One region of the Pantoea sp. X-Soil-TKNS-1280 genome, then DNA from elsewhere that is predicted to be linked to it. Evidence: predicted binding sites of a transcription regulator. Region 1 holds the regulator's gene; each other region holds the start of a gene.

Region 1 (3,128 bases):
AAATCCGTTTGCCGCACGTGAGATACCGTCGCTGGATGAAAGCTTTGTGGTGATCCATTTTCGTGGGCTGGAAGGCATTGCCTTTCCTTACCTGCTGGCGATGATTCAGGATTCCTTTATCTCGCATATGAACACCCTGGTGGTGCCGGGTGGCAAAATGGGGCTGGCGATGGAGTTGATTATGACACCGCTGGTGCAGCGGCTGATTGAAGGTAAACGGATTGAATAATGTAGCGGCGCGATTTATCGCGCAATTCCAGTGCGCGATATCGGAATAATCCGCGCGATAAATCGCCTGACCGTGCATGCTGCACGAAAAAATCCGCGCGATAAATCGCGCCGCTACGTTCGTGCTATAGCTCAATCACCTCATAGCTGTGGGTAATTTCTACCCCTTTGCCCAGCATGATCGCCACCGAACAATATTTCTCTGCCGACAAATCCACCGCACGCGCCACCGCTTTATCGCCCAGCGCTTTGCCGCTGACAATAAAATGCAGATTGATGTGTGTAAAAATCCGTGGCGCTTCTTCACGACGTTCAGAGGTGAGTTTCACCTCGCAATCGGTCACTTCATTGCGCCCTTTTTGCAGGATAGACACCACGTCAATCGCGCTGCACCCCCCCGCCGCCATCAGCACCATCTCCATCGGGCTCGGCGCTTTATCACCCGAGTTCCCATCCATTAATACCTGATGACCCGATGAGGATTCTCCGAGAAAGGTAAGCCCTTCCACCCATTTGACCCGTGCCTGCATTATTCTTTCTCCTGAATCGGCTGATTTGCCGCCAGAGTACGCTTTCACCTGAGAAACAGCAATCCAGACTAATCGCCCTTTTGCTGAAGCGAGACAACAGAAGACAGCTAGCAAAAGCTGTGCTACAAACAGAGCTGAAAATATTTTCGTCGTAATAGACGAAGGCGGGAAGAATCAGAAGCCTGGCTTAAGAGTCCACCCGAATAATTTCCTTTACTGGAAGCGCTCTACGATTTCACCGCCTGACAGGGAAAATTGCCCCCTGTGTTTTGGGCACGATTACAACAGAGGATAATAGCGAATGGTTCTCGGCAAACCGCAAACAGACCCTACACTCGAATGGTTCCTGTCCCATTGCCATATTCACAAATATCCATCCAAAAGCACCCTGATTCACCAGGGTGAAAAAGCGGAAACGCTCTACTACATCGTGAAAGGTGCCGTTGCGGTACTGATTAAAGATGAAGAAGGCAAAGAGATGATTCTCTCCTACCTCAATCAGGGGGATTTCATCGGCGAGCTTGGCCTGTTTGAAGAAGGTCAGGAACGCAGTGCCTGGGTACGAGCAAAAACTGCCTGCGAAGTGGCTGAAATTTCCTACAAAAAATTCCGTCAGCTGATTCAGGTAAACCCGGATATTTTAATGCGTCTTTCGGCGCAGATGGCACGTCGCCTGCAGGTGACATCAGAAAAAGTCGGCAACCTTGCCTTCCTTGATGTGACCGGTCGCATTGCGCAGACGCTGCTCAATCTGGCCAAACAGCCTGATGCCATGACCCACCCGGACGGGATGCAGATCAAAATCACCCGTCAGGAAATTGGTCAGATCGTTGGCTGCTCACGCGAGACAGTTGGCCGTATTCTGAAAATGCTGGAAGATCAAAACCTGATCTCCGCACATGGTAAAACCATCGTCGTTTACGGCACCCGCTAATTCCTTCTCACCCACGGCGTGATGGTCACATCGCGCCGTTTTTGTCTGCGATGAGCTGATGTGGCGTCGAATCATCTATCATCCCGAAGTTAATTACGCCCTGCGGCAAACGCTGGTGCTTTGCCTGCCCGTGGCTCTCGGCTGGCTGTTTGGTGACCTGCAAAAAGGGCTGCTGTTCTCGCTGGTTCCCGCCTGCTGCAATATCGCAGGCCTGGATACGCCCCATAAACGTTTCTTTAAACGCCTGATTGTTGGCGGTTCCCTGTTTGCTACCGGCAGTTTTCTGATTCAATGGCTGACGGATTACCACGTTCCTCTGCCATTGATTATGCTGGCTCTGCCGCTACTGGTGGGCGTCACTGGCGAAATCAGCCCGCTACATGGCCGTTTGCTGCCCGGCACCCTTATCGCCGCCATCTTCACGCTAAGCCTGGCGGGGCGGATGCCCATTTGGGTGCCACCGCTGCTGTATATCGGCGGGACGCTATGGTACGGGCTGTTTAACTGGCTTTGGTTCTGGCTGTGGAAAGAACAGCCGATGCGCGAAACTCTCAGCCTGCTGTATCGCGAACTGGCAGATTATTGCGATGCCAAATACACCCTGCTAACGCAGCTGACCGACCCGGAAAAAGCCCTGCCTCCGCTGCTGGCACGGCAGCAAAAAGCGGTCGATCTGATCACCACCTGTTATCAGCAGATGCATATGTTGTCTGCCAGCCGAAACAACAGCCATAAACGTCTGACGCGTGCCTTCCAGGTGGCACTCGATCTCCAGGAACACATCTCGGTCAGCCTGCATCAGCCTGAAGAAGTGCAAAAACTGGTGGAGCAGAGCCATGCTGAAGCGGTGATCCGCTGGAATGCGAAGACCATATCGGCGCGGCTGCGACTGTTGGCCGATGCTATCCTCTATCACCAGTTGCCGGAGCGCTTTCATATGGAGAAGCAGCTCGGGGCGCTGGAAAAGATTGCGCGCCAGCACCCGGATAATCCGGTCGGAAATTTTTGCCTGTACCACTTCAGCCGGATTGCCCGCGTCCTGCGCACGCAGAAACCTCTTTATACCCGTGACCTGATGGCCGACCGCCAGCGACGTTTGCCGTTTTTTCCGGCACTGCGCAGTTACCTGTCGCTAAAGTCCCCGGCGTTACGCACCGCAGCGCGTTTTGCCGTAATGCTGATGTTTGGCAGCGCGCTGGCGTTGTTCTTTAACATCCCCAAACCCTACTGGATTCTGATGACCACCATGTTCGTCAGCCAGAACGGCTACAGCGCCACTCGCGTACGTATCCAGCACCGTGCCCTCGGCACCTTCGCCGGGTTATTGATCGCGGCTGCCTCGCTGCGCTTTGCCGTGCCGGAATCCATCACCCTGCTGTTTATGCTGGCGATCACCCTCGCCAGCTATCTGGTGACGCGTAAATATTATGGCTGGT
Region 2 (3,128 bases), 1.8 Mb from region 1:
ATGAATCTCTTCACTCAGGTAGGTCATCCCCACCGCAGCCACACCACTGAGCGATAAACCAATCAACGCACGCATCAGCAGGATGCCGTGCCAGCTGGTCATCATGGCAGAAATGACGGTACAGATGGCCGCCAGCATCAGCGCAGTGACCATCACCGATTTGCGACCAATAGCATCCGACAGCGGGCCGGTGACCAGCAATCCCAGTGCCATCAGGGCAGTCGAAAGCGACAACGAGATACTACTGGCCGCTGGCGATACACCAAACTGCTGGGAAAGCACGGGCAGAATAGGCTGGACGCAATAAAGCAGGGCAAAGGTGGCAAGACCGGCAGAGAACAGGGCAAGGGTAACACGCATAAATTGCGGCGAACCACGTTCAATCCATGTTGCTGATGCGGGAACTGAGGCAGGCACAACGGACACTTCGTCCTCATCGAGTGTCACAGCCTGAGAAGAGCGACTCACGGAAAATCCTTAAGATTATGAAGGTATTGATATCGTAGGAAAGTATGAATAGGTTGTACAATATATTAATAATCTCGAATGAGACGTTTAAAATATGAATATCGAACTGCGTCATCTGCGCTATTTCATTGCCGTGGCTGAAGAGTTGCATTTTGGTCGTGCTGCTCAGCGCCTGAATATTTCACAGCCGCCGCTCAGCCAGCAGATCCAGCAGCTGGAACAGGAAATTGGTGCGCAGCTGTTTACCCGTACCAATCGCAGCGTGCAACTGACCGCCGCCGGGCAGCAGTTTTTACTGGATGCGCGCGGGATCATGCTGCAGGTCGAACAGGCTGCCAGCCGTGCCGTCAGGTTACATAATGGTCAGGAAGGGGAGTTGCGCATCGGTTTTACCTCATCCGCACCTTTTACCGGGCTGGTGTCTGATGCGCTCTACCATTTCCGTCAGCGCTGGCCGGAGGTCCATATCCAGATGCAGGAGATCAACACCCGGCAGCAACTGGCACCGTTGCATGAAGGACGTCTCGACCTGGGTGTGATGCGCAATACACCGTTGCCTGCTGATTTGCAGCATCAATTGTTGCTGCGTGAGCCGCTCTGTGCGGTGGTGCATTGGGCGCATCCACTGGCCGATGCCGAGTCCATTTCCATCCAGGCGCTGGCCAATGAACCCTTTGTTTTCTTTGATCCCCAGGGCGGCACTGCCTTATATGGTGAGATTCTTGCCTTGCTGCATCGTTACCAGATCAAACCTTTTGTAACCCAGGAAGTCGGTGAGGCGATGACCATTCTCGGGTTGGTGGCGACCGGGTTGGGGGTGTCGATATTACCCGCATCGTTTCGCCGCGCACGGCTGGCTGATGTGGTATGGCTACCGCTACATGAAAGCGATGCGCTTTCGGAGGTATGGCTGGTGTGGTCATCCACCCGCGAACCCAGCGCGCAGATGGCGAATATGATGATGCTTTTACAGCGCAACGCCGAAACTTAATCCAGTGGGTGAGAAAAACACCAGGCTTTATGTGCGATAAATCACATATCTAATCAAATATTTGGCGCTATCCGCCATTCTGCCGCACCATAGTTGCTATTTATTTAGAAGCGCGAAAATAACCGGGAGCAGGGCGTGAATCAGGACAGTCAACCTGGCCACATTGACCAGATAAAGCAGACCAATGCAGGCGTGGTTTACCGACTGATCGATCATTTCGGCCCGATTTCGCGTATTGAACTTTCTAAGCGCGCCCAACTGGCTCCTGCCAGCATCACCAAAATCGTCCGTGAAATGCTGGATGCACATCTGGTTCAGGAAACCGAGTTTCAGGAAGCGGGCAGCCGTGGACGTCCGGCTATCGGCCTGCTGCTGGATACTCTGGCCTGGCACTATCTGGCGGTACGTATTCAGCCTGGTCACATCACCCTGACATTGCGCGACCTCAGCAGCCGAGCCTTGCAGGAGGAGCGTCTGCCACTGATCGTCGGCCCGGACAAACCGTTGTTGCAGGAGCTGCTGGAACTGATCGATGCCTTTTTTATCCGTCATCAGAAAAAACTGGAGCGCCTGACGGCTATCGCCATCACGCTGCCGGGCCTGATTAACGCCGCATCCGGCGTTGTGCACCGTATCCCCGGTTACGATATTGAGGATATGCCGCTGGGCGAGACCCTGTCGCAACGTAGTGGTGTGCCGGTTTTCGTGCAGCATGATATTTCCGCCTGGACCCTGGCTGAATCGCTGTTTGGCGCATCACGCGGGGCGCAGGACGTGATTCAGATTGTAATTGATGAAACCGTGGGAGCCGGGGTGATTACCGGTGGACAATTGCTGCACAAGAGCGGGCGGGCGCTGGTGGAAATTGGTCACACGCAAATTGATCCTTATGGTCAGCAGTGTTACTGCGGTAATCATGGCTGCCTGGAAACCGTCGCCAGCATTGGCAGTTTGCTCAATCTGGCGAAATTGCGCCTGCCGACCCAGCCGGAGAGCCGCCTGCACGCGGCCCCGCTGACGATTGAAACCCTGTGCCAGGCAGCACAGCAGGGCGACCGTCTGGCGACTGATGTCATTGCCGGGGTCGGGCATCATATTGGCCGCATGCTGGCAATGATGGTTAATATCTTCAATCCACGCCAAATTCTCATCGGTTCTCCCCTCAATCAGGCCGCTGACGTCCTGTTTCCTGCCGTCAGCAGCACCATTCGCCAGCAGGCATTACCGGCTTACAGCGATGAAATCCAGCTTGCCCCCACCGTGTTTAACGATCCCGGCACCTTAGGGGCTGCGGCGTTAATCAAAGATGCCCTTTATTCCGGTCATTTACTGGTAAAACTGCTCCAGGGTTGATTAGCTCGCCCTAAGTTTGCGCTAACGCAATCTGTCAGGTACGACATTTACTTACACTGCCCCTTCGTCACCTCTGGTTCACATCGCTATAACGAAGGAGGAGAGGGTGAAAACACTCTTTATCACCGGTACCGACACCGCGGTGGGCAAAACCGTGGTTTCCCGCGCGCTGCTGCAGTGCTTTGCACAGGCAGGTCAGTGCGCTGTGGGTTATAAGCCCATTGCTAAAAGCGCAAAACAGACTCCTGAGGGCTTGCGTAACAAGGATGCACTGTTATTGCAGCAGGCTTCTGGCCTGGCATTACCTTATGCCGCG
Region 3 (3,128 bases), 980 kb from region 1:
GATCATCACGATCGCGGAATTCACGGCGCTGCGGACGCGGTGCATCTGCTGGCAGAATCAGCGGACGTTCGCCCTGTGCCATTTTCAGCAGTGCAGCAGCCAGGGTTTCCATATCCAGCTCTTCTTCCGGCTGCATTTTGCTGAGCAGCGCGCGGTACATGTCCAGATCGCTGCTTTCCAGTTGCTGCTGTACTTTCGCAGCAAATTTAGCCAGACGACGCTCACCCAGCAGCTCGGCATTCGGCAGTTCAACTTCCGGAATGGTCAGCTTCATGGTGCGTTCAATGTTGCGCAGCAGACGACGCTCGCGGTTCTCAACGAACAGCAGCGCACGGCCTGCACGACCCGCACGACCGGTACGGCCGATACGGTGAACGTAAGATTCTGCGTCCATCGGGATGTCGTAGTTAACAACCAGGCTGATACGCTCAACGTCCAGACCACGTGCCGCAACGTCGGTCGCGATCAGGATGTCCAGACGACCATCTTTCAGGCGCTCCAGCGTCTGCTCACGCAGTGCCTGGTTCATGTCACCGTTCAGTGCTGCGCTGTTATAACCGCTGCGCTCCAGCGCTTCAGCCACTTCCAGCGTTGCGTTTTTGGTACGCACAAAGATGATCGCAGCATCGAAGTCTTCTGCTTCGAGGAAACGTACCAGCGCATCAGTTTTACGGCCATAAGCGGTCCAGTAAGACTGAGAGATGTCCGGGCGAGTCGTAACGCTGGACTGAATGCGCACTTCCTGCGGATCTTTCATGAAACGCTTAGTGATACGACGGATCGCTTCCGGCATGGTGGCAGAGAACAGAGCGGTCTGGTGACCTTCCGGGATCTGCGCCATGATGGTTTCAACGTCTTCAATAAAGCCCATGCGCAGCATTTCGTCGGCTTCGTCCAGCACCAGACCACGCAGGTTAGACAGATCAAGAGTACCGCGTTTCAGGTGGTCGAGCAGACGACCCGGGGTGCCCACCACAATTTGTGGGCCCTGACGCAGTGCGCGCAGCTGCACGTCATAACGCTGGCCGCCGTACAGGGCCAGGACGTTGACGCCACGCATATGTTTAGAGAATTCAGTCGCTGCTTCAGCTACCTGCACCGCCAGTTCGCGGGTGGGTGCCAGCACCAGAATTTGCGGTGCCTTCAGCGACGGGTCAATGTTGTTCAGCAGCGGCAGAGAGAACGCTGCAGTTTTACCACTACCGGTCTGTGCCATACCCAGCACGTCACGGCCAGCCAGCAGGTGCGGAATGCACTCGGCCTGGATCGGTGACGGCTTGACGTAACCCATGTCATTAAGAGCAGACAGGATGGATTCGTTAAGGCCCAGATCAGCAAAAGTGGTTTGAATATCAGTCATGTAGTACACGTGCCTCTTAGATTGCGGCGGCCAGTCTACATAACTCGTCATGAAAATTTTCAGTCATTTTCATCGAAAAGTGTGAACCGGCTCAAATTAGAAGTTTCGACGAACAGAAAAGCCCTCATCCCGGAAGATGATGACTTAACGGGTAATTCAGGCAATAAAAGTTCGTCAGCTATTGCTGGTCAGATTCTGATAAATCGTCTTGTGCCTGGCCGAGTTGCGCCAGTTCCAACAATGCGTATCGGTGTTCAACAAAGTTGTTGACGTTGTTGGCCACCGCCAGTTTGAACAACGCTTTCGCGTCGTCCTTCTCCCCCAGACTTAGGTAGTACTTACCTAAATAGAAGTTGGTTTCACTGAGATGTTCAGCGAGCGAGGTGTTATCCGTTGCGTCCGCCTTGAGACGTTCCATCAATGTTTTTTCACTGATGTCGCCCAGGTAGAACTCGACAATATTCCATCCCCATTGGTCCCGGACCGCTTTATCGTAACGTTGTTTAAGCGTTACTTTGGCCTTGCTGGCATCCATCTCGTGTTCAACGAGGTAGAGCCACAGACTGCGGAATGGATCATTAGGATCGTCTTGATAAAACGCCAGCAGATCATCTTGCGCTAACTTGTATCGACCGCCGTAATAGAGGGCGATACCACGGTTTAAATGCGCATAATTGTAAGTTGGATCAAGCTCAAGTACAGAATCAAACGCTTCATAGGCAGCATCAAAATTGCCTGCCTGCGTTAAATATATGCCGAGATAGTTAAACACCTCTGGCATATCCGGCCTGATAGACAGCGCTTGCGAAAAATCGTTCCGCGCTAATGCTCTCAGACCTAAGCTATCATACAACACTCCACGCTCATATAATAGCTGTGCGCGTTCATCATCGGTCAGGGCACGACTGGCAAGAATTTGTTCCATTCGCGCCAGAATCACTTCCTGCTGCAGTGTGGGCTGCAAAGGTACTGCCAGAACTTCGTTCTTACGCCAATTGGAGTTGCTGCATCCTGCCAGCGTCAAAGCTGTCGCAACAAAACACCAGCGCAAAAAAGGCTTCATTTCCCACTCCCGAATACAAACATTGGGATAACCATCCTGTCATCCGCCTGCTATGCACAAGGGTTCCCGCCCTCGCGATGATACCCGTCATACTTCAGATTGCAGCTACGTTGGCTGTACTCATTCACCCTGGTCGCTTACCTGAGTAAGTTTCCTGGGATTCACTCGCTTGCCACCTTACTGCTATCTGAATTACCTGCGGTATACAAACACCTCTCCCTGCCTGGCAGGGAGAGGTTAATCAGGAAATACTTATTCAGCTTCAGGTGCGTCGGTCGCAGCGATGGTCTCGATCGCCTGCGGTTTCTGCTCTGTCGCTTCTTTGATGCTCAGACGCACACGGCCCTGACGGTCCACTTCCAGTACTTTAACCGGAACTTCCTGGCCCATCTGCAGGTAGTCGGTCACTTTCTCAACGCGCTTATCAGCGATTTGCGAAATATGAACCAGACCCTCTTTGCCGCCGCCAATCGCAACGAAGGCACCGAAATCAACGATACGGGTCACTTTACCAGTGTAAATACGGCCCACTTCGATTTCTGCGGTGATTTCTTCGATACGACGGATTGCTTCTTTCGCTTTCAGACCATCGGTCGCTGCGATCTTCACGGTGCCATCATCTTCGATTTCGATGGTGGTGCCGGTTTCTTCAGTCAGCGCACGGATGACAGAACCGCCTTTACCGATAACATCTTTGATCTTGTC

The links. The regulator CRP, encoded in region 1, controls carbon source genes, mostly activating them, when cyclic AMP is high. The targets are predictions, from matches to a motif close to ATGTGANNNNNNTCACAT.
Region 2: the regulator CRP is predicted to act here: its motif matches at 1,489-1,506, upstream of mlc (sugar metabolism global transcriptional regulator Mlc).
Region 3: the regulator CRP is predicted to act here: its motif matches at 1,440-1,457, upstream of yrbN (protein YrbN).

Annotation. Positions count from the first base shown of each region.
Region 1 is NZ_AP035962.1:3,962,951-3,966,078, forward strand. It holds gene AC6I8X_RS18520 (phosphoribulokinase) at 1-229, shown strand, start outside; gene AC6I8X_RS18525 (OsmC family protein) at 354-758, opposite strand; gene crp (cAMP-activated global transcriptional regulator CRP) at 1,060-1,692, shown strand; gene AC6I8X_RS18535 (YccS/YhfK family putative transporter) at 1,751-3,128, shown strand, end outside.
Region 2 is NZ_AP035962.1:2,181,529-2,184,656, reverse strand. It holds gene ynfM (multidrug efflux MFS transporter YnfM/SxtP(Kp)) at 1-468, opposite strand, end outside; gene AC6I8X_RS10190 (LysR family transcriptional regulator) at 563-1,459, shown strand; gene mlc (sugar metabolism global transcriptional regulator Mlc) at 1,595-2,812, shown strand; gene bioD (dethiobiotin synthase) at 2,919-3,128, shown strand, end outside.
Region 3 is NZ_AP035962.1:635,726-638,853, reverse strand. It holds gene AC6I8X_RS02875 (DEAD/DEAH family ATP-dependent RNA helicase) at 1-1,360, opposite strand, end outside; gene yrbN (protein YrbN) at 1,377-1,433, opposite strand; gene nlpI (lipoprotein NlpI) at 1,539-2,423, opposite strand; gene pnp (polyribonucleotide nucleotidyltransferase) at 2,676-3,128, opposite strand, start outside.